Regions from separate parts of the Paenibacillus durus genome, predicted to be linked through region 2. Evidence: riboswitches for the same ligand, from Rfam matches in the RefSeq annotation. Region 2 holds a riboswitch; each other region holds the start of a gene.
What was found. Region 2 has a riboswitch for cobalamin ahead of PDUR_RS13415 (HoxN/HupN/NixA family nickel/cobalt transporter). Riboswitches for the same ligand answer to the same signal wherever they lie in the genome.
Positions count from the first base shown of each region.

Region 1: another riboswitch for cobalamin. It lies ahead of PDUR_RS27115 (prenyltransferase/squalene oxidase repeat-containing protein); the one in region 2 lies ahead of PDUR_RS13415 (HoxN/HupN/NixA family nickel/cobalt transporter).
Region 3: another riboswitch for cobalamin. It lies ahead of metE (5-methyltetrahydropteroyltriglutamate--homocysteine S-methyltransferase); the one in region 2 lies ahead of PDUR_RS13415 (HoxN/HupN/NixA family nickel/cobalt transporter).
Region 4: another riboswitch for cobalamin. It lies ahead of cobT (nicotinate-nucleotide--dimethylbenzimidazole phosphoribosyltransferase); the one in region 2 lies ahead of PDUR_RS13415 (HoxN/HupN/NixA family nickel/cobalt transporter).

Region 1 covers NZ_CP009288.1:1,224,898-1,229,838, reverse strand. Annotated here, with positions in the region: gene PDUR_RS27120 (S-layer homology domain-containing protein) at 1-1,049, opposite strand, end outside; gene PDUR_RS27115 (prenyltransferase/squalene oxidase repeat-containing protein) at 1,050-2,285, opposite strand; cobalamin riboswitch at 2,591-2,781, opposite strand; gene PDUR_RS05575 (GAP1-N2 domain-containing protein) at 2,874-4,941, opposite strand, start outside.
Region 2 covers NZ_CP009288.1:3,116,079-3,121,019, forward strand. Annotated here, with positions in the region: gene PDUR_RS13410 (anaerobic sulfatase maturase) at 63-1,322, shown strand; cobalamin riboswitch at 1,372-1,560, shown strand; gene PDUR_RS13415 (HoxN/HupN/NixA family nickel/cobalt transporter) at 1,726-2,514, shown strand; gene PDUR_RS13420 (ABC transporter ATP-binding protein) at 2,547-3,191, shown strand; gene PDUR_RS13425 (ABC transporter permease) at 3,188-3,967, shown strand; gene PDUR_RS13430 (hypothetical protein) at 4,282-4,941, shown strand, end outside.
Region 3 covers NZ_CP009288.1:4,153,780-4,158,720, reverse strand. Annotated here, with positions in the region: gene PDUR_RS17935 (serine/threonine protein kinase) at 1-533, opposite strand, end outside; gene PDUR_RS17930 (undecaprenyl-diphosphate phosphatase) at 752-1,612, shown strand; cobalamin riboswitch at 1,716-1,919, shown strand; gene metE (5-methyltetrahydropteroyltriglutamate--homocysteine S-methyltransferase) at 2,141-4,441, shown strand; gene PDUR_RS28205 (DUF1540 domain-containing protein) at 4,516-4,668, opposite strand.
Region 4 covers NZ_CP009288.1:2,153,198-2,158,138, forward strand. Annotated here, with positions in the region: gene PDUR_RS09675 (hypothetical protein) at 358-1,455, shown strand; gene PDUR_RS09680 (histidine phosphatase family protein) at 1,506-2,060, shown strand; cobalamin riboswitch at 2,090-2,295, shown strand; gene cobT (nicotinate-nucleotide--dimethylbenzimidazole phosphoribosyltransferase) at 2,431-3,525, shown strand; gene cobJ (precorrin-3B C(17)-methyltransferase) at 3,655-4,941, shown strand, end outside.

The sequences.
Region 1 (4,941 bases), 1.9 Mb from region 2:
CCGACAACGGAAATGGTTGCCTCCGAAACCGCCGGCGGCGCGGAAATGGCCAACTGCTGCGTATATCGCGCCAAGCTTGGCGCACCGCCCGCCTGGTAACCCGTCACTTCAACCGTATAGCTTCCCGCCGAAAGCCCGCTCAAAGAAGCAATGCCCTCGGCGTTCGTTTCCGCTGTCTGTCCGCCGACACTTACCTTCGCCCCGACTGCCGGTGAAGTAACAGGATCAGAGCTGAAGGTAGCGTTATTCCACATCCATTGAACTTGAGTGACTTTAACCGTAAAAGCCTGCCCCGGCTGAGGCTGCGAAGGCGACAGCTCCAAAGAGTGGACAACCTGGGTCGAGTATCCGCCGTAGTAGACCAGCACCTTGTCCGAAGCCTGAAGCTCAAAGTCGCCTAATCCGACGCTCGGATAAATCCATTCGCCCCCGCGTTGAACGACAAACGACCACCAGTTGTTTATGTCGCCGCTGATTCCGCCGATGCCGCTGATAAAGCTGCCGAACGACGATTGCGTAATATCCAGCGCAATATGTTTGGCTTCAGCCAGTCTTTGCAGCGCCTCAAGCGCATTGGACGCGCCTACCGGGCCTTCTGCGAGCGTTCCCTGCGGCCCTTCTACCGATAAAGAAACCTGCACTTCCTTCGGCAAAACCGTAACAGATCCAGTGTAACGCACGACAGTCGGCGCAGCATTGTCCTGGTAGCCGGTAATTAGAAGCGACTGTGTTCCCGGCGTCAGATCAGTTCCAAAGAACGCTGTGCCCTGATCGTTCGTAACAACCGTTTTGCCGCCGATGGAGACGGTAACCCCGGAAGCTGCCGCAACTACGGGATTTCCGTTAAAGTCCCATGTCTTTTTACGAACCGTTACTTCAAGAGGCTTGCCTTCCTTCGGCGTAACCGGCGATAGCGTTACGGAATCCACCAGCTGGGTGACACCGTAATCTCCGTAATAGACGTAGAGCCGGTCCCCATCCTGAAGCGCAAATTCGTCAATAGCGCTGTAACCGCTGACCCATTGACCGCCGCGCTGAACGATATACATCTAGCCGTCATAGCCGCCGTATTTCTTCTGTTGGATACCGCCTATCTCGCTGATATAGGTGCCGTATTGGCTTGATGTGCTGACAACCGCAATTCCCTTGGCTTCCGCCAGCTTGTTCAGCGCATCTAAAGCGCTGCTGCCGTACACACTGCCCTCACCCAAGGACGCCTCCGGCCCTTCGATGGCTACGGTCACATGGACAAGCGGATGCACGGCCGGCGGATGATCAATAAAATCATACAGGTTGCTGTCGCCGCCGCGGATGAACAGGTTGTAGGCGACCAGCGCCTGCAGCGCCTGCTCCGTGGCTAAAGCGTTGCTTCCTTCACCCGCCATATGGGCGAAGCTTCCGTCCGCCGCCCTAAAGCTCATCAAGCGGCTGATCAGATTGCCGCCGTTCTTGGTGAAGCCGGAACCGGCCGGATCAACGCCATATGCCGTCAGCCCGATAACGGCCTGCGAGACGCTTTCGCTGCTGTCTCCATAGCCTGCGTGGGCCGTATTCTGCTGATTGGACAGCCACTGTACCGCTTTTTGCCCGGCGGTGGCGACAGTCGGATCGCTCTTGTAGGGAGACAGGGCAGCCAAAGCCATTGCCGTAGTATCAGGCCCGCTTGGTCCCCCTGTAATGAGAGGGAATCCTCCATCAACATTTTGTGCGGATAGAATCTCTTGAACCAGCTTATCTCGGGTCCATTTCGCATCAGACGGCACCGTATAGCTGCCGGAATCCAGCGCGATCAATCCGTAGACGGTGTTGTTCAGGCTTTGGCCGATAATTCCGTCGCTATTGTAGATAGACCCGATCAGATTATATCCTTCAATATTGGTCGGGTCGTGGCCGATCGCTTTAACTGCCAGAGCGATTCGGGCGTAATCCGTTACTGCAGAGAAATTCCCCCCTGCATTCTTTACTGTATTCTGAAGCGCGGCCCCGTAAGAATCCGGCACTTTGTATCCGGCCTGGGCCAAGCCGATCGCCTGCCAATCCGAAGTTACGCCCTGCTTCAGAATATACTCCGCCGCAGAATACACGGCATCGGTTACGCTGATCGACTGTGATGATGAACCCGCGTCCGCAGCGTACAAGGCATCCGTAACGCCCGCTTCCTGATAACCGGCAGCCGCCGTCTCGGCATACCCCCGTCCCGCCGGAAACGGCGCGCCCAGCAATGAGAAAATCATCAATAAGGCCATTCCCAGCGCAAACATTTTAGAAGAAATCCTGCTCTTCATTCCTCAACCTCTTTCTCCTGAATTTGTGGGAGTCTCTCAAGCAAGAAGAAACGGCTTCGCCGTCCTTTTAGCAGCTTAAGCTTCCGATGTGGCGATACGAGTATCGCTTTTAGGTACCGTTTCTCGTAGAAATATAAGACAACTTGATAAGCGCTCAACTTGTAAATTCTTATATTTCAAGAAAAAACCGCCCCAAAGAGGGACGGTCTTTCAGTAATCCGGGCCGGAACCGATGCCTTAGAAGATGAGCCTCAGCATCAGCCGCGTATGAATGCCCAGATGTCCTCACCCCCCGAAGGGCACCCGGGCCTTGACTAGAAAAGGCAGGTCTCCTGGCTCATGCCTCATCGCTCCCTCTCGCCTTCCCGCTCTATGTGAACAGTGGCAGATTTCAGAGGATTGCTCCGCAAATACAGTGGCGGGACCGCGCCGGACTCCAACCGGCTTCCCTTTTAAGCGGGCTTTCAAGACCCGCACCTTTTTAAGAATATATTAAATTTTCGACAATTTTTATCATATCGGTTATTGGAGGGGTTGTCCATACATTTCCAGATATTCGGCCGTGAAAATAAGCGGGAGGCTCACCCGTTACTTCGCCGCCGGGCTCGGACTTGCGGAAGCCGCCGGAGATGATGCCGGACGCGGATCATCCATCAGAACCAGCGTGTAGTCTTCGGCCTCGATCATGCTTCCGGCAGTTAGCTTAGGAGAAGAAACCAGTGTTATCCTCACCTGGTAAGGTGCCGGTCCTGACGATGCGGAGCCGTTATCTGATGGGACAGGAGACACCGGCGCACTAGAAGCGGCAAGCGGCTCTCCTGACGGTGAAGGCGAACCGGCTGCTCCGGCCGCATCTTCCATAGAATCCGTTGGAGCAGCCGAAGCCGGCGAAGACGCTCCGCCGGATGCCGTTCCTTCCGCATGGGCTTCTGCGTCCGCCGGATTTCCATCCGTTCCTTTCCCGCCCGTTCCGCCGCTTCCGTCCACCGCCGTTCCCGTAACGCCTGCCGTTCCGGAATCTCCCGCGTCTGCGGCGCCCGAAGGGGCTGGGGATACGGGAGCCCCACAGCTATGGTCCAGACCGCCAACTTTATAGATGACAGCCTCTCCTGTGCCGGAATCCACTTTAATCTCCGCAGGGTTAAACTCCCGGCAGGCGTCAGCAGAGGCGAAGGCGAACATCAGCGAGCTTCCGCCCGTACCGTCGCCTGGCTCAAGATACGCCGCAGCTTCGGGATAACTCACGTTGCCCGCCCCCTGCGAAGGCGAAGGCTGCGGCGAGGCTGCCGGAGCGGCTTCGTCTCCGCCGCCTTTCAGCAAGCTGGCGGCCAGAACTCCGGCGGCCAGCAGAAAGATGACCGCCGTGCCAAGGAGCATCAGCCGAGACCTGCTGCGGCGCATCCAGCTCACTAGCGGCGAGGCCAGCTGCGACCGGGCTTCGCCGTAGACGCTTTGCAGAGCGGGTCCGGCCGCGGTCATATAATTTTTACGGAAATCGCGGTTCTTGAACGCTTCACGGTCATGGCCCGCAAAATATTTCAGAATAGCCCGCCGGTAGCCCGGATGAAGCTTCTTGGAGGAAATGGAAAATAGCGGACTATCCTGCGACCAGGCCAGAAAGCGGTACACTGCCTCTTTATCGCCATCCGCTTTGCGGCGGATATGCTCCAGCAGCGCGTCGTACACTAGCGGACCTCCCTCGTGGGAATGGCTGTAGTAAAAGGCAAGCGGCAGGCGGGCGAATGGCTCCATCCCCTGGCCCTCCTTCAGCCAGCGCCGTCCGAGCAGCTGCACATCGTCCATCTCCTGCGGGGACAATCCGTCAAAAACATGCGCATCCGGATTCTCTTCGCCGAACCAGCGGTACGCGGCGCGCAGCACATTCGCCTTCCGTCCGCTCTGCAGATCAAGCGGCGGGTCCCACTCGCCCATATCGAGGGAATAGCGGACGAACGACAGCTCCAGCAGCTCCTCCTCGGTAATGTCGGCAAGCGAAATGCGGTCCAGCAAATACCGGTCCGCAGCAGCGGCTAATTCCTTTTGAAGCGCCAAAGCTTGGGGACGGATTCCAGCTCTCCGGCGGCGGTCTTTCTCCGCTTGTTCGATGTAATCATGGATCGCCGCCACAGCCGCCACAGGATCGCGCTCCCGCTCCAGCTTCTCGGGCAGATAGTCCCTAAGGCCGTCAACGACGGCGGGCTGCCTCAGCGCTTCCGGCATGAACCTGTCCCAATGCGCGACAAATTCCAGCAGGTCTGCGGCTCTCGCGGCGGCTGCAAGCCTGAGATCCACATAAGGCTGGAACAGCAGCCGGGCAAAGACCGACGTCGTCAGCAGCTTGCCGAAGAAGGCGGCTGCCAGCTCCCCGCTGCTTTCAATCACACTGTAAGCTGCCGACAGCGCATCCTCGCGGCCCGCATTCTGCGCGTTCAGCATCCCGTTGATGAAATAATCCACAATGCGCGTCCGGTAGTTATGTCCCTTGAGTGAAAAGTAATCCCGGAAGCTCTCCAGCACCGCCTTCTCCGGAATGTTTTTCTGCCGCACGGCATCGAACTCGCGGTCAAAGCGCTCCAGGAACAGATCATTCAGCCGGATTTTCGATTCCAGCGCCCCTTCTCCATCCAGATAGCCCAGCAGCCCGCTGAGCACAGCG
Region 2 (4,941 bases):
AGCTGCTGCAATACGATAAAGTATACAAGAGAAGACAGGAGTGACGGGGAGAGTGAGTAACAATGGGCTGCGGTGTCGCAACACTGGAACATCGGCATGTAGGCGTGATGTGGAAGACGGTTTCGGAGGACTGCAACCTGGCCTGTGATTACTGCTACTACAGTACATGCGGCGGCAAGCCGGGACCGAAGATCAACCGGATTGATTCCGCCATTCTGGAGAAATTCATTAAGGAATATATGGCCCGGTCACGGGGAGCGGCTTCTTTTGCCTGGCAGGGAGGGGAGCCGCTGCTCGCGGGTATGGAGTTCTTCGAAGAGGTCGTGTCGCTTCAGGCCCGCTACGCGCCGAAGGGGACAATCATCGGAAATTCCATTCAGACGAACGGGACGCTGCTTAACGACCGCTGGGCGGCTTTTTTTAAAAAATACAATTTTCTGGTCGGCGTAAGCCTGGACGGGCCTGAGAATATTCATGATGCGCGGCGGGTGGACTCGCTTGGGCAAGGCAGCTTTCACAGAGTAATGAAGGGAATTGAACATTTACGGCGCCATCAAGTGGACTTCAACATCTTGTCCGTCATTCACAAAGGGAACGTAGGTCATGCTGCCGAGATCATGTCTTTCTTGGAACAAGAAGGCTTCAGCTACGTTCAGTTCATTCCGTGCATGGATTTTCGGTCCCAGGAGCCGGACAAGCCGGGCGTTTACGATATTACACCTGCGGAATACGGCCGATTTTTGCGTGAAGCCTTCGATTATTGGTATAACGGAGGGAACCCGCGGGTTTCCGTACGTTTTTTTGACAACATGCTTGCCGGTTATACGAACCGGGAGGCAGAGCTGTGCATTCATAGGGCTGAGTGCCCGACCACGATTATTCTAGAGCAGAACGGAGACGCCTATCCGTGCGACTTTTATATTTCTCCTGAATGGAAAATCGGCAACGTGGCGACACACTCCATTGAAGACATTTTGAAGCATCCGTTGTACACTCGTTTTCTCGGAATGAAGCCAGCACTGCCGGAGGGATGCCGGAGCTGTGAATGGAAACCTTTGTGTCATGGCGGCTGCCCTCGCAACCGGGAATGGGGGTCGGAGCTTGAGGCCAGAGGCAGAGATTATTTTTGCGCCAGCTACAAGGAGATTTACGCGTATGCGGACGAGCGGATGAAGGAGCTTGGAGACAACGTCAGAAGCAGCCTGTTCCGCCAGAATATGCAGTATCATTTAAAAGGACAGCTCCCGGGCCGTAATGATCCTTGCGCCTGCGGCAGCGGCAAGAAATATAAGCAGTGCTGCTTAGGTTTGGTCACAATCTGACTAAAATCTATTGATAATCAAAGTTTTTAGAATTAAAATCAAAGAAATTTCATATCTTGCAATCAGGTGCCCTTGTGAGATCAAGGGGTAACAGGGAATCGGGTGTAAATCCCGAGCGGTCCCGCCGCTGTAACCGAGGAGCCTCCTTCTTTTATGTCACTCAGCAGCAAGTCTGGGGAAGACAGAAGGCAGGCGATGATACGGAAGCCAGAAGACCTACCTAGATTTGCACACCAAAATTGCCTTCGGAGAAAAGGAGTGGTGACGAAACATGAACTCGAAATTTAGCTCTGCTTAATTTGATGTTTATTAACGTTCCCATTGGAAAGTCCCGAATCTACCAAAGGTTGCCTGGGGCTTTTTTTGCGTGTTAAAAATCAGATGAAGAGAGAAGGAATCATCAATGTCAACGATATCGCTTATACTTCTTGTTTTTGTGCTGGGTCTTCGTCATGGACTGGATGCGGATCATTTAGCTTTTATTGATGGACAAACCCGTTACAATTGGCGGATGGGCAGCCCGATTGCCCGCTTTGTAGGTACACTGTTTTCATTTGGTCATGGAGCAGTTGTAGCTGGTATGGCGACAATTCTCGGAATGTTTACCCAAAATTTTAGATTTCCTGAGTACTTTGACACCTTTGCAACCTGGGTATCGATCATATCCCTATTTATCATTGGAACCATAAATATTATTAATCTAATGCGTTCCAAATTTAAAAATGAGGAATTTCAACTTAAGGGGATTAAAGGGAAGTTTATTTCGAATGTTGCGCGGGGAACTACAAATCCATTTTTAATTATTTTAGTAGGAGGGATCTTCGCACTGGCTGCGGAGACCATTAGTCAAACCTCCGTTTGGGCACTTGCAGCCGCCGGTAATTCATTCACGTACATGCCTTTAATTCTGGGACTTATTTTTATGCTCGGAATGATGATTACCGATACCATCGATTCTCTAATTACATTCAGAATGATGAACCAATCAAGCAGCCTGGGGCAATCAGCTTCAAGAATCATTGGCTGGGTGATTGTTGCTCTGGCCTACGGTGTTTCTTTCTATCAGGCATTCACCTACTTTAATCCTTGGGCAGAGCTTGACTTTGAAATCGTCGGGATTATTATTTTCTTATTCTTACTTCTTTGCTTTGTCCTTGTTAATGTGCGAGCGAAGTCAAAGACAGTTCGTTGATGAATCTATATGGCCAAAAGGAGAGGGCGACGATGTTCCGGTTAAAGGGAGTAAAAGCCAAAGGGATTCTGTCGATCACAGACTTAACGATACCTGCAAAGAGAATAACCTGCATTGTAGGTGGGAGCGGCAGCGGAAAGACAACCTTGCTTCGGCTGTTAAATCAACTGGATAGCCCAGATGAAGGCGAGATTTGGCTGGGTCAACATCTTTCAAGCGAACTGGACCCCACCGAGTGGAGGCGAGAAGCGGTGATGGTGCCGCAAGCCACGATCACGTTCAAAGGGACGATAAGAGATAATTTGCAGATCGGATTGTCTTTTGCCGGTAAGCCTGAAGCATCCGATGAACAATTGGAGGAGGCGCTTCATCTCGCCTGTCTGGAAAAAAATATGGAACAAAATGCGGAGGATCTCTCCGGTGGGGAAAAGCAGCGTTTAGCCCTTGCGAGGGCTATTGTGATGAATCCGATGGCGCTCCTTCTGGATGAACCGACTTCAGCACTGGATGAAGACACAGCGGATACGGTAATGCAGAGATTGACCGCATTCATTCGTGAAAACGGCAAAACACTCGTCATGATTACGCATTCCCGTCATATTGCCGATACATACGCCGATTTTGTTATTGAAATGAAAAGTGGAATGCCGCAGGGAAGCGGGAGGGATGCACATTGAACGGAACGATTGATTTATTATTTTGGCAGCTAGCCGCAGCCTATCTGTTCGTGATTTTACTGATTGTAATCGTTAGAATTAAAGGCATTCCGCGTGAAAAGGAGATATTGATCGGGGCGGTTCGCATGACCCTGCAGCTCATTCTCGTCGGGTACTTGCTCGTGTACGTATTTGGGAACGCTCATCCGGTGTACACCTTGCTGCTTGTGGCGATTATGCTCGCTTTCTCCATTCGGACGGTTATTAACCGGACAAAAGGGAAGCTGTCCAAAGCCTTGAAACAAAGCATTGCTTTTTCGATGACTTCCGGTATTTTGGTCAGCCTTATCTATTTTATTTTCATTGTCTTGCAGTTGGCTCCCTGGTACGAACCAAGGTATGTCATTCCAATAGCCGGGATGATCGTCGGCAATTCGATGACAGGGGTCGCGTTAGGCGTGAATTCCCTGATCGAAGGCATGCACGGCCAAAAAGATAAAGTGGAAGCGGCGCTCATGCTCGGAGCTACACCAAGAATGGCAGCACGGGAGATCGTCAATCAGGCATTCGATTCCGCCATGCTGCCCACCATAAATTCGATGGTTGGCATGGGCATCGTGTTCTTACCCGGAATGATGACAGGACAAATCTTGTCCGGGACATCGCCAATCGTGGCCGTCGAGTACCAAATTGCTATTATGCTGGGAATTGTCGGGAGCGTATCGTTATCTGTCATCCTGTTTGTACAGCTCGGATACCGGACATTTTTTAACCGCCGCAGCCAGCTTGAATTATAAACGTATAAACCTCACTTCTCCTGCCCGGCTATTCACCGGACATTCCGGATACAAATAGCCGGCAGGCCCCTTATTTTTCCGTTTCTTCTAATCCCATTTCCTGTAATGATGTTCCCATGTAAACCACCCCTTAATGAAATCTTTATCAAATAGAGGTATGGCTCGTTTATCTTTGCTGAAATATTTTTCTGGAAAAAACAACATAGAAGATGTATATTATATCCAGATTGCTTGGTTTTATATGGTATAACAGAACTTGATTACCAGTAATTACAGCCCGGCCGTCAACTGAGGAAACTAAAAAGGAGGATTGCATGAGCAGCTCAAAAATTTTACCGATGCAATACCCGATCATTACTTCATGGCAATGGGTGGCGAATTCTTTCGCGGTGCTAGACAATTATCCGGAAACGGAACCCTGGATTATGAATCACTTTATTCAGCTTCAGCTTACTACGAATCCGGGTTGGATCAGCGCCTATGTGGATTTTTTCCGGACCCCCGTATTCGAATACTGCCCATGGCTGTTTCATCAGCATTTGAAGCGGGAAACGGTGCGTTTCATCAATGAGGACATTTGCGCCTTTATTGTGGACTGTATCAATCTGAACAATTACATATACGGCGTGTTCGATCAGGCATTTTTTGTGCAGGGACATGACCGGCTGCCGCATGATCTGTTTATTTACGGATACGATCTGGAGCGCCGAGTGTTCCATGCAGCCGATTTCACGTTTACGGGCAAATATTCTTTCGCGGAGGTTCCGTTCGAGCAGTTGGAGAAGGCGTACCACGCGATAGAAGGGGAGGATGATTGGCTCTATTCCGGCAAGGGCGGCTTATCGTTGATCAGCTTTAATGACTCGATAGGCTATGAGTTCAATATATCGAATCTGGCGGAGCAGCTGGAGGGCTTTTTAACGGGGCATAACTGCTTTGAGAAGAGCAGGGAAATGACCCACCGGACAAATCCT
Region 3 (4,941 bases), 1.0 Mb from region 2:
GGGGGATCGTCCCCGATCCGGCGGGCCAGACCAAAATCGATTAAGTAGATATCATCCCCCCGGAGAATGATGTTGGGAATGCGCAGATCAAGGTGCACGAAGCCGCGTTCATGCACATGGTTCACCCGTTCCATCAAGCTCAAGACGAAGCGGAGCGTGTCTTTTTCCCCGAAAATGAATCCCCGCTCGAAAATTAGCTGCTCCAATGTATAACCCTCAATATAATCGGTAACCAGCCAAGCAGAGCCGTTCTCCTCAAAATAATCTCTGCAGGCCGGGATATAGGGATGATCCAGCTGCTTAAGGATATCCCGTTCCCGCTTCAGCATCTGCTTCCCAGCATCCTGTTTGCTCGGTTTGGCCTGTTTGACGGCCACCTGGCGTCTCTCCCGCTTATCCAGGCAGCGGTAAGCCAGTCCGTAGCTTCCCATGCCGATCCGGGAGAGCACCTCGTAACGCTGCCCAATCAGCTCTCCTTTCTCCCTGGGGTAATCCCTCCAGGCGGATATGAATGCGCGCATGCGTGCAAGCAATGGACATCCTCCCAACAGTATTCCGTCATGTGTAATCTATTCCTTCATTATTGCATATTTACCTAGGGCATTCGCAAGTCTGGAAGTCAGATGACAAGAGATGCGGTTAGAGTTTCTTACCTGAAAAGTGGGGCTGCAAGTTTCAGAAATTACATCCAGTGTTTAAGCTACAGTATAAAGAAAAAATATTGAAATCTAATCATTGAGGAGGCGTAAGCTTGGATCTGCTAGCCATTATTAAAGCCATCGTACTTGGTCTGGTCGAAGGCCTGACCGAATTCGCTCCGGTATCTTCTACAGGACATATGATTATTGTCGATGATATATGGTTGAAATCGCAGGAGTTTCTCGGAAAATACACAGCTAATACATTTAAAGTCGTGACCCAGCTCGGTTCAATCCTTGCGGTTGTCGTCATTTTCAGGAAACGTTTTATTGATTTGCTCGGACTGAAACGCTTTAGCAAGGAATCGCTTGAACCGGTCCCGGACGGCCAGCTGCAGGTACAGACCGGGGGCCGTCTGAAGCTTGGACAGGTTATTGTAGGTCTCATTCCTGCCGGTCTGCTAGGAATGTTATTCGAAGATTATATTGATGAATATTTGTTCTCGACATCAACCGTGCTGATCGGTCTGGTAATTGGCGCCCTATTTATGATTTGCGCGGATTTATTTGCTCCGAAGCGCGCCAGGAAGCAGAGTGTTGACCAGATTACATACAGGCAAGCGCTTGCGGTGGGGTTAATCCAGTGTGTCTCGCTCTGGCCCGGCTTCTCCCGCTCCGGCTCGACGATTTCGGGAGGCGTCCTGCTTGGCCTGAGCCACCGGGCCGCCGCCGATTTCACCTTTATTATGGCCGTTCCGATCATGGCCGGCGCAAGCCTGATCTCGCTTTACAAGAACTGGCAGTATTTTACGCTCGATGCACTGCCGTTCTTTATCGCCGGATTTATCAGCGCCTTCGTGTTCGCGCTGCTGTCGATGCGGTTCTTTCTGAAGCTGATCAACCGGATCAAGCTGCTGCCGTTCGCCATCTACCGCATTGTGCTGGCCACCGTGGTCTATATTATTTTCTTTTAACCGGTTATCAGGTATCGATATAACCAGAACCCCTATCTCCTATTGCGAGCCGCAGGGTCTTGCCGTAACATAAATGTTGTACTCATCAACCACTCAAACCATTCACTAAATAACGGAAACAGGTGCTTGCCGGAATAGAGAATTCCGGAGCTTAATAGGGAAGCTCGGTGCAAAGCCGACGCGGTCCCGCCACTGTAACGGAAGAGTCTTTCAGCCCTTTATGCCACTGTCAGCCCGCGCTGACGGGAAGGCCGCTTACGGACGATGACGCCGCAGCCAGGAGACCTGCCTGTTTCAACGCACTGCAGTACCTACGGGAGATAGGGAGGTGTTAGATCGCAAACGTGATATTAACGTAGGCGTCTTTCCTCTTGGGCTTTTAAGGAAGGACGCCTTTTTGTTGGATCGTTTATGTGAAATAGGAAGCGGGCCTTCCGAGGCGGATAAGATGTCACTTCCTCAAACAACGTAGTTTGATGTTTTTTTGGAAGACCACGGCAGGATAAGTCGAATAGGAGGAACATGGAAATGACAACGCAAGTAAAAACAAGCAATCTCGGATATCCAAGAATCGGCGCGAACCGGGAATGGAAAAAAGCGCTGGAGGGTTACTGGGCGGGACGAACCCAGGAGGAACAGCTGCGGGCGGAAATGGACCGCATGCAGCTGGGTAATCTGCGCAAGCAGCAGGAGGCGGGTATCGATCTGATTCCTGTCGGAGATTTCACCTATTACGATCATGTGCTGGATACGGCAGTCATGTTCGGCATTGTGCCGCCCAGGTACCGGTATGAAGATAGACCTGCCGGACTGGATTTATATTTTGCCATGGCCCGAGGTAATTCCCGGGCGGCGGCATGCGAAATGACGAAATGGTTCAATACGAATTACCATTACATCGTGCCGGAGATCGGGGATCTTAAGCCTGTTCTGACGGAGAACAAACCGCTTGCCGCATACCGGTTCGCCAAATCGCAGGCGGGCATTGACGGCAAGCCCGTGGTCATTGGACTCTATACGTTCCTGAAGCTGTCCAAGGGCTTTGCCCCTTCGGAAATCCGCAGTGTGGCGCAGCGCTTTCTGCCGGTCTATGTGCAGCTGCTGCAGGAACTGGAGCGAGAGGGGGCGGCCTGGGTTCAAATAGACGAACCTGCGGTAGTGACCGGACTTCGGGAAGAGGATATTAAGCTTCTAAGCGAAATTTATGGCGAGCTTCATTCCGCTGTTCCGGGACTCTCCATTATGCTGCAGACTTACTTCGAGTCCGCCGAACCGCTTGAAGCCCTGCTGAAGCTGCCGGTGCAGGGGATCGGACTCGATTTTGTACACGACAGCGGGGCTAATCTGGAAGCGATCGAGCGCTTGGGCTGGCCGAAGGATAAGACGCTTGGAGCCGGAGTGATCGACGGGCGCGGGATTTGGCGCTGCGACCCGGATGATAAGCTGGCGCTGGCTCAGCGCTTGACTGCCCTTGTCCCGGAGGGCAAATTGATTTTGCAGCCGTCCAGCAGCCTGCTGCACGTGCCTGTGACAGTGCGCAGCGAGGAGAAGCTGAAGCCGGAGGTGCGCAGCGCGCTGGCCTTCGCCGATGAGAAGCTGGCGGAGCTTGCGCTGCTGAAACGGGCGCTGCTTGAGGGCCGTGACGCCGCCGGGGCTTCGTTAGCCGAGACGCAGGCTGCGCTGGCCGCCTTCCGCAAGCTGCCCGAGCGCAGCCGCGCGGACGTGGCGGAGCTTGAACGCGGCCTGGCCGAGCTGCCCGACCGGCGAAGCCCGGCCTATGCCGAGCGGGCAAAGCGCCAGCAGGACAAGTGGCGGCTGCCGCTGCTGCCGACAACGACCATCGGCAGCTTTCCGCAGACGCCGGAGGTCCGGCAGGCGCGGCTGAAATGGCGCAAGGGCGAGCTGAGCGAGGAAGTCTATGACGGCTTTATCCGCCGGCAAATTGCGGACTCCATCGCACTTCAGGAGAACATCGGTCTGGATGTTCTGGTGCATGGCGAGTTTGAACGAACAGATATGGTGGAGTTCTTCGGGGAGAAGCTGGATGGATTTCTGTTCACCCAGAACGGCTGGGTGCAATCCTACGGTTCCCGGTGCGTTAAGCCGCCGGTCATATACGCCGATGTCGCGTTCACCGAACCGATGACTGTCAAGGAAAGCGTCTATGCGCAGTCTTTGACGAAGCTGCCGGTAAAGGGCATGCTGACCGGGCCGGTCACGATTCTGAACTGGTCCTTCGTGCGTGACGATTTAAGCCGGGAGCGGCTAGCGAACCAGATTGCGCTCGCGCTGCGGCAGGAGGTGCTGGCACTCGAAAGCGCTGGAGTGGAAATGATTCAGGTGGACGAGCCGGCGGTGCGTGAAGGACTTCCGCTCAAGGAGAAGGACCGCAGGCATTATCTGGACTGGGCCGTAAAATCTTTCAGAATCTCAACGAATCTCGTCCGCGATACGACGCAAATTCATACCCATATGTGCTATTGCGAATTTGGTGATATGATCGACTCCATTTCCGATATGGATGCGGATGTTATTTCCATTGAGACATCGCGCAGCCATGGTGAGCTGATTGCAAGCTTTGAGAAAATGGAATATGACAAGGGGATCGGCCTTGGAGTATACGACATTCATAGTCCGCGGGTTCCGTCGGTCGAAGAAATGGAGACCGGCATCGACCGTGCGCTGCGGGTGCTGCACCCGGAGCAGTTCTGGATCAATCCGGACTGCGGACTGAAGACGCGGGGCTGGAGCGAGACGGAGGCATCATTGCGAAATATGGTGGCGGCCGCTGAGGATGCAAGAAAGAAAGCGCGGGCTATTCAGCCGTAACTTGCGAAAGATCGACTTTAAAAAGCAATAAACCGGGAATCCGATCCCGGTTTATTGCTTTTTATATACATACCTTATTTCTTCTTAAACGTGTCACAATCTGTTTCTTCGGAGCGGGAAGCTTGTTGCACGTTGTTGAAAGCAATGAAGATCGACTCAGCGTTGCACTTGTTTTCATTCGCCCAATAAGTACAGGTGTTCACTTCGCAAAGCACATCTTTTGCCATAAGTATTCACCTCCTGTCATGAAATGAATAACGCCCGGACAAGGTGGACCTTATCCGGGAAAGCACGCCCTCATTCTTGCGAATGTAGGGCTGTTCGTTAGTATAATTTCCTCATTCTTCTTGATTTATACCACAAAGGTCATACCGGAGGATGATCCCAGGACACTAATATACCCGGTATCTGAGATACTCATCAGCGCCTGTCTAAAGAAATTGCATAAGAAAGATTTGTGCTCCGCAACCTTTCAATGTCTGGAAACGTCTGGAGATTAA
Region 4 (4,941 bases), 960 kb from region 2:
AGGCCAGCCTCTACACAGAGCGAACATCCCAATGATATCTCTTGTGCCGGGAACTTTTACAAGGGTAGTAGCCGCTATTGATCATGCAAGAACGGAGGAACTAGGAACAGTAGAGCGGTCAAGCTTTAGTTTATTGGGTTTGTTTGCGAAAGAGGAATGAGACATGAATGGTATTGTTAAACCACGATTTATGTAGCCGTCTCATTGTTCTACAGGAATTTATTGACATAAATTACAAGTATCCATATAATCTAAAATGTAATAAATCTACATTTATAAAATATAATGTAATATGTTGTAGAATAAAATAGACTTGCTATTTTTATTGAATCTAATTTCTTTGAAAGGGTGGACATTTTGACTGAAAAAATACTTCCCGTAAAAGAACCGTTTTTGACTGGATATCCATATTATGCAGGTCCTTTAACTATTCTTTCAGCATCAGAAGAGAACTATCATCCTTGGTTGATGAGCAATTTTATACAATTAGTTCTTCAACAAGAAGATACGGGTATTAAGCTGGACTTCTTCCAACCATGGGTTACCTGGGTGCCCTATAGTTGTCCTTTTCTTGATATTCAATTATTGAACAAAGACATATTTGAGAAATTTAATGATTCATCCAACATTATCAAGTCCATAACGGATCGTATTGACTCTGGCTATTATGTTTACATGAGTGTTAACCATAAATATTTATCATGTTCAAATGTACAATGGTATAAACGAATTAATATAGCACATGAGTTATTTATTTACGGCTACAATATGGAAAAAATGATACTGAATGTTGCTGACAATTTTGGAGGAAAATATGAATTCAAAGATTGTTCATTTTATGAGTTTATACAATCTTACATAAATCCGGCTAATATTAATCTACATCACTATAATAGAGTTATATTAATGAAGCTTAATAAAGATATTAATGCGGAACTCGATATTCTAAGGATTTCTGATCTTTTAACTGATTATTTAGAGTCAAGGGATACTCGTATCCGTGATGATGGAAGTGTTAATTGGGCCAAGAATAGTTTTTTAGGTATAAGTGTTTACGATAAAATTATCGAGTATTTATATTTATTGCTGGAGGATAAGTGTGAGTATGATATAAGATTTTTACATATATTATGGGAACATAAAAAATGCATGGTTTACCGGATGAAATTACTGGAGGAAAAGCAAGTTTTGCAGGATTCTAAATTTTATGAGATGTACAAAAAAATAGAAAATGATGCGTTTATTCAAAGAAGTTTAATGATTAAGTTTTATATAAATAAAAACAAAGATATTATTACGGATATGATTCTTTGGTTGAAATCACTTAAAGAAACTGAAGAATTACTATTACGTGAATTATTAGAGCTGCTGACTCGTAGCCAAATGAGTGACCCAAAATATGTATTGGGCAATTCTCATGATATCTCTTTAAAATGGTCGTTAGTTCAGCTTTAATACAGCAACAGTGAATCAACATAACAGGGCAGGAAGGACAAGATGGAAGAATGCCTCTTTATCTGATGCGCCATGGCGAGACCGATTGGAACAACAAGGGGAGAATACAAGGGATACAGGATATCGGTCTGAATGAGCGCGGGATCGGCCAGATTCAGGAAGCTTCCAGACGGCTCAGAGAACGGATGAATGTTCATGCCGTTATTTCAAGCCCATTGCGAAGAGCCTTTGAATCGGCCAAAATTATAGCTTCCGTCCACGGACTCTCTGTTAAGGTTGACAGCCGGTTCGCGGAACGCTGCTTCGGTGAGCTGGAAGGCAAGACGCTGGGGGAAATCAGGTCTGTATTCCAAATAGAAAATCCAGAGCTGATCCGCTTCCCGGTCTACGGGGTCGAATCTATGGAATTGATGCAAGTGCGGGTGTGCGACGGAATTAGCAGTCTGGAGCCGTTGGCGGACAGAAATGTACTGCTTGTAACCCATGGCAGCATCATTCAGATGATTACCGGACAAGCAGAAATCGTAGAGAACGGTACGGTAATCGAATTAACGGATAAACTGAAAAACAGACTTATAGACTTCTCTTTAAATCTCAAGTTATAATAGACGTACTTTAAGCATATTTGTCTACAACAGCATATGAGAGAAAAGGTGAAACGCTGCGGCGTTTCTTAAAAGGGAAGAACGGTGAAAATCCGTCGCGGTCCCGCCACTGTAAATGGAGAGCGAGCTTTAAGCCACTGTGTCAAATGGGAAGGCTTAAGCAACTTGGTCATTATGATCTCGTTTTTGCGTCTGATCCATAAGTCAGGAGACCTGCCTTTTTTCAACAGCACGACTGACCTACGAGGATTAGGGAGGGGGAGAACGCTTGTATTGCGGCGATTAACGGCACTTCTACGCTCTTTTGTGTGTAGGAGTGCTTTTTTGTTTCTCAACTTGTTACATAGGTCTCTAAATAAAAGAGAGGATTGTGATTTTCTTGGAAAAATTATTGCAGGTGCTAAATGAGATTGAACGGCTCAATGTTGTATCGATGCATCAAATGAGAAAGCGCGTCAACAACCTGACCAAACCTTTGGGGAGTCTTGGCCGCCTAGAGGAAATCGCTGTAAAGCTTGCTGGTATTACTGGCAGCGTGCAGCCCCGTGTGGAAAATAAAGCGATTATCGTGATGTGCGGCGATCATGGGGTCGTTCAGGAAGGTGTCAGCGCATTTCCGCAGGAAGTTACCGGGCTGATGATGGCGAATTTTATTCGCCAAGGCGCTGCGGTTAATGTGCTTGCACAGCAAGCGGGGGCGGAGGTTCACGTTGTCGATATCGGAACTTTGCTGACAGACCTGCCGGAAGGTGTAGTGCAGCGGAAAGTTCGCCCGGGAACGGCCAATATGGCTAAAGGGCCGGCGATGACCAAGGAAGAAGCGGTTGCCGCGCTCCAGGTCGGGATAGATACGGCTTACGAGCTTGCTGATAAAGGGATCGAAGTGATCGGTTTAGGGGAAATGGGCATCGGCAACACGACTCCGAGCAGCGCCATGACGGCAGTGTTCACTAACCATCCGGCGGAACAGATCACCGGAAAGGGATCGGGTATCAATGACGAAGCGTTAGCCGCCAAAACGAAGGTAATCGAACGGGCGATAGAGGTTAACCGGCCAAATCCCGGTGACGCTGTCGACGTACTCGCCAAGGTAGGGGGACTAGAAATCGCCGGGCTCGCGGGCGTGATATTAGGAGCGGCAGCCCGCAAGGTTCCGGTGGTTATTGACGGGGTGATTACAGGGGCTGCGGCGCTGGCTGCCTGCCGGATCGAACCACGCTGCCAGGATTACTTATTCGCTTCCCATTTGTCCGTTGAACCGGCGCACCGGATCGTTCTGGATGAGCTTGGGCTGAAGCCTTTACTGCATCTGGACATGCGCCTTGGAGAAGGGACTGGGGCCGCACTTGCCCTGCCTGTAATCGAATCAGCCCTCCAATTGGTTGCGAAGATGGCCACTTTTGAGGATCTCGGTATCCCGAGCCCGGCCCCCGAAGAAGATGAATTCGGCCTTGCGGTTCAGTGATCCGGCTCCGGGTGCAGCAGGATACTCAGGTTAAGCCGGTCCCGGGAAGTTGATTCTACGAACCCGGCTTCCTCTAAGGAAAGCTTGGTGTTACGGGGATAGTTGTTTCATACAGAGGAGGCAGCACGAATGGAAGAGAAGAGAGGCAAACTGCTTGTGATCGGGTTTGGGCCGGGAGCTTTTGAACAGATTACGGATCGTGCCCGCAGGGCAATTGAGGAAAGCGAAGTCATTATTGGCTACAACACTTATGTGGATTTGATCCGGGGCCTGCTGACCACTCAGGAGATCGTCAGAACCGGCATGACGGAAGAGGTAAGCCGCGCTCAGGAAGCTGTACGGCAGGCGTATATGGGAAGGACGGTTGCAGTGATTTCCAGCGGCGACGCCGGTGTATACGGAATGGCCGGGCTGATTTATGAAGTGTTGATGGAAAAGAAATGGCATCCTGATGAAGGAGTGGAAGTAGAGGTTATTCCCGGAATATCCTCGATCAACTCCTGTGCAGCCCTGCTTGGGGCGCCAATTATGCATGATGCCTGCACGATCAGTCTGAGCGATCATTTAACCCCCTGGGACACGATTGCCAAACGCGTGGAAGCGGCGGCTGCGGCAGATTTTGTAATCGCTCTGTATAATCCGCGAAGCGGAAGGCGCACCCGGCAGATCGCCGAGACTCAGCGGATTTTGCTGGGGCACCGTTCTCCGGACACGCCGGTGGGCCTGGTGAAGAGCGCTTACCGGGACCGGCAGCAGGTCGTCCTTACCACGCTCGCGGACATGCTGGAGCATGAAATAGGGATGCTTACGACGGTTATTATCGGCAACTCCTCGACGGTGGTATATGACGGGCTAATGATTACGCCAAGAGGCTACCAGCGGAAATATACGCTGGATTCCGAAGAGCAGAGACTAAGGCCAAGCGAGCGTCTGCAGGTGGCAGCGGAGCCGTGGTCACTGAGTGCGAAAGAACAGGCTGGAGAGAGCGGGGAAGCAAAGTCCGCCGAGCGTGATTTCCTGGCTTCTGCCTCTTATAGCAGCGCGAATTCGTCCAGCCCTCTCGAAGCGGCGATGGAGGCGCTGCAAATTCTCGAGGCTAAAGGCATCGTCTCCGGGGGCTCAGTCGGTTCAGCCCCGTCTGCCGCCGTGAACCCGTCCGCCCCAACTGCCGCCGCAAATCCGAACGCCCTTTTTGAGGTGGGAGTGGCGCCGGGCATTGCGAATAAGAAATTCACTGCGCGTCAAATGGCGCTGCTTGCGGAAATCGCAGGTGAACAGGGGGAAATGGAGTATACCCCGCATCACCAAATCATTCTGCGCATCCCCGGGGGCGATCCCGAGCGGGTTGTGGCGGAATTGAAAGCGGAGAAGCTGCTCGTCTTCCCGGTTGGCGATGTTGCACAGATTAAAGCCTGC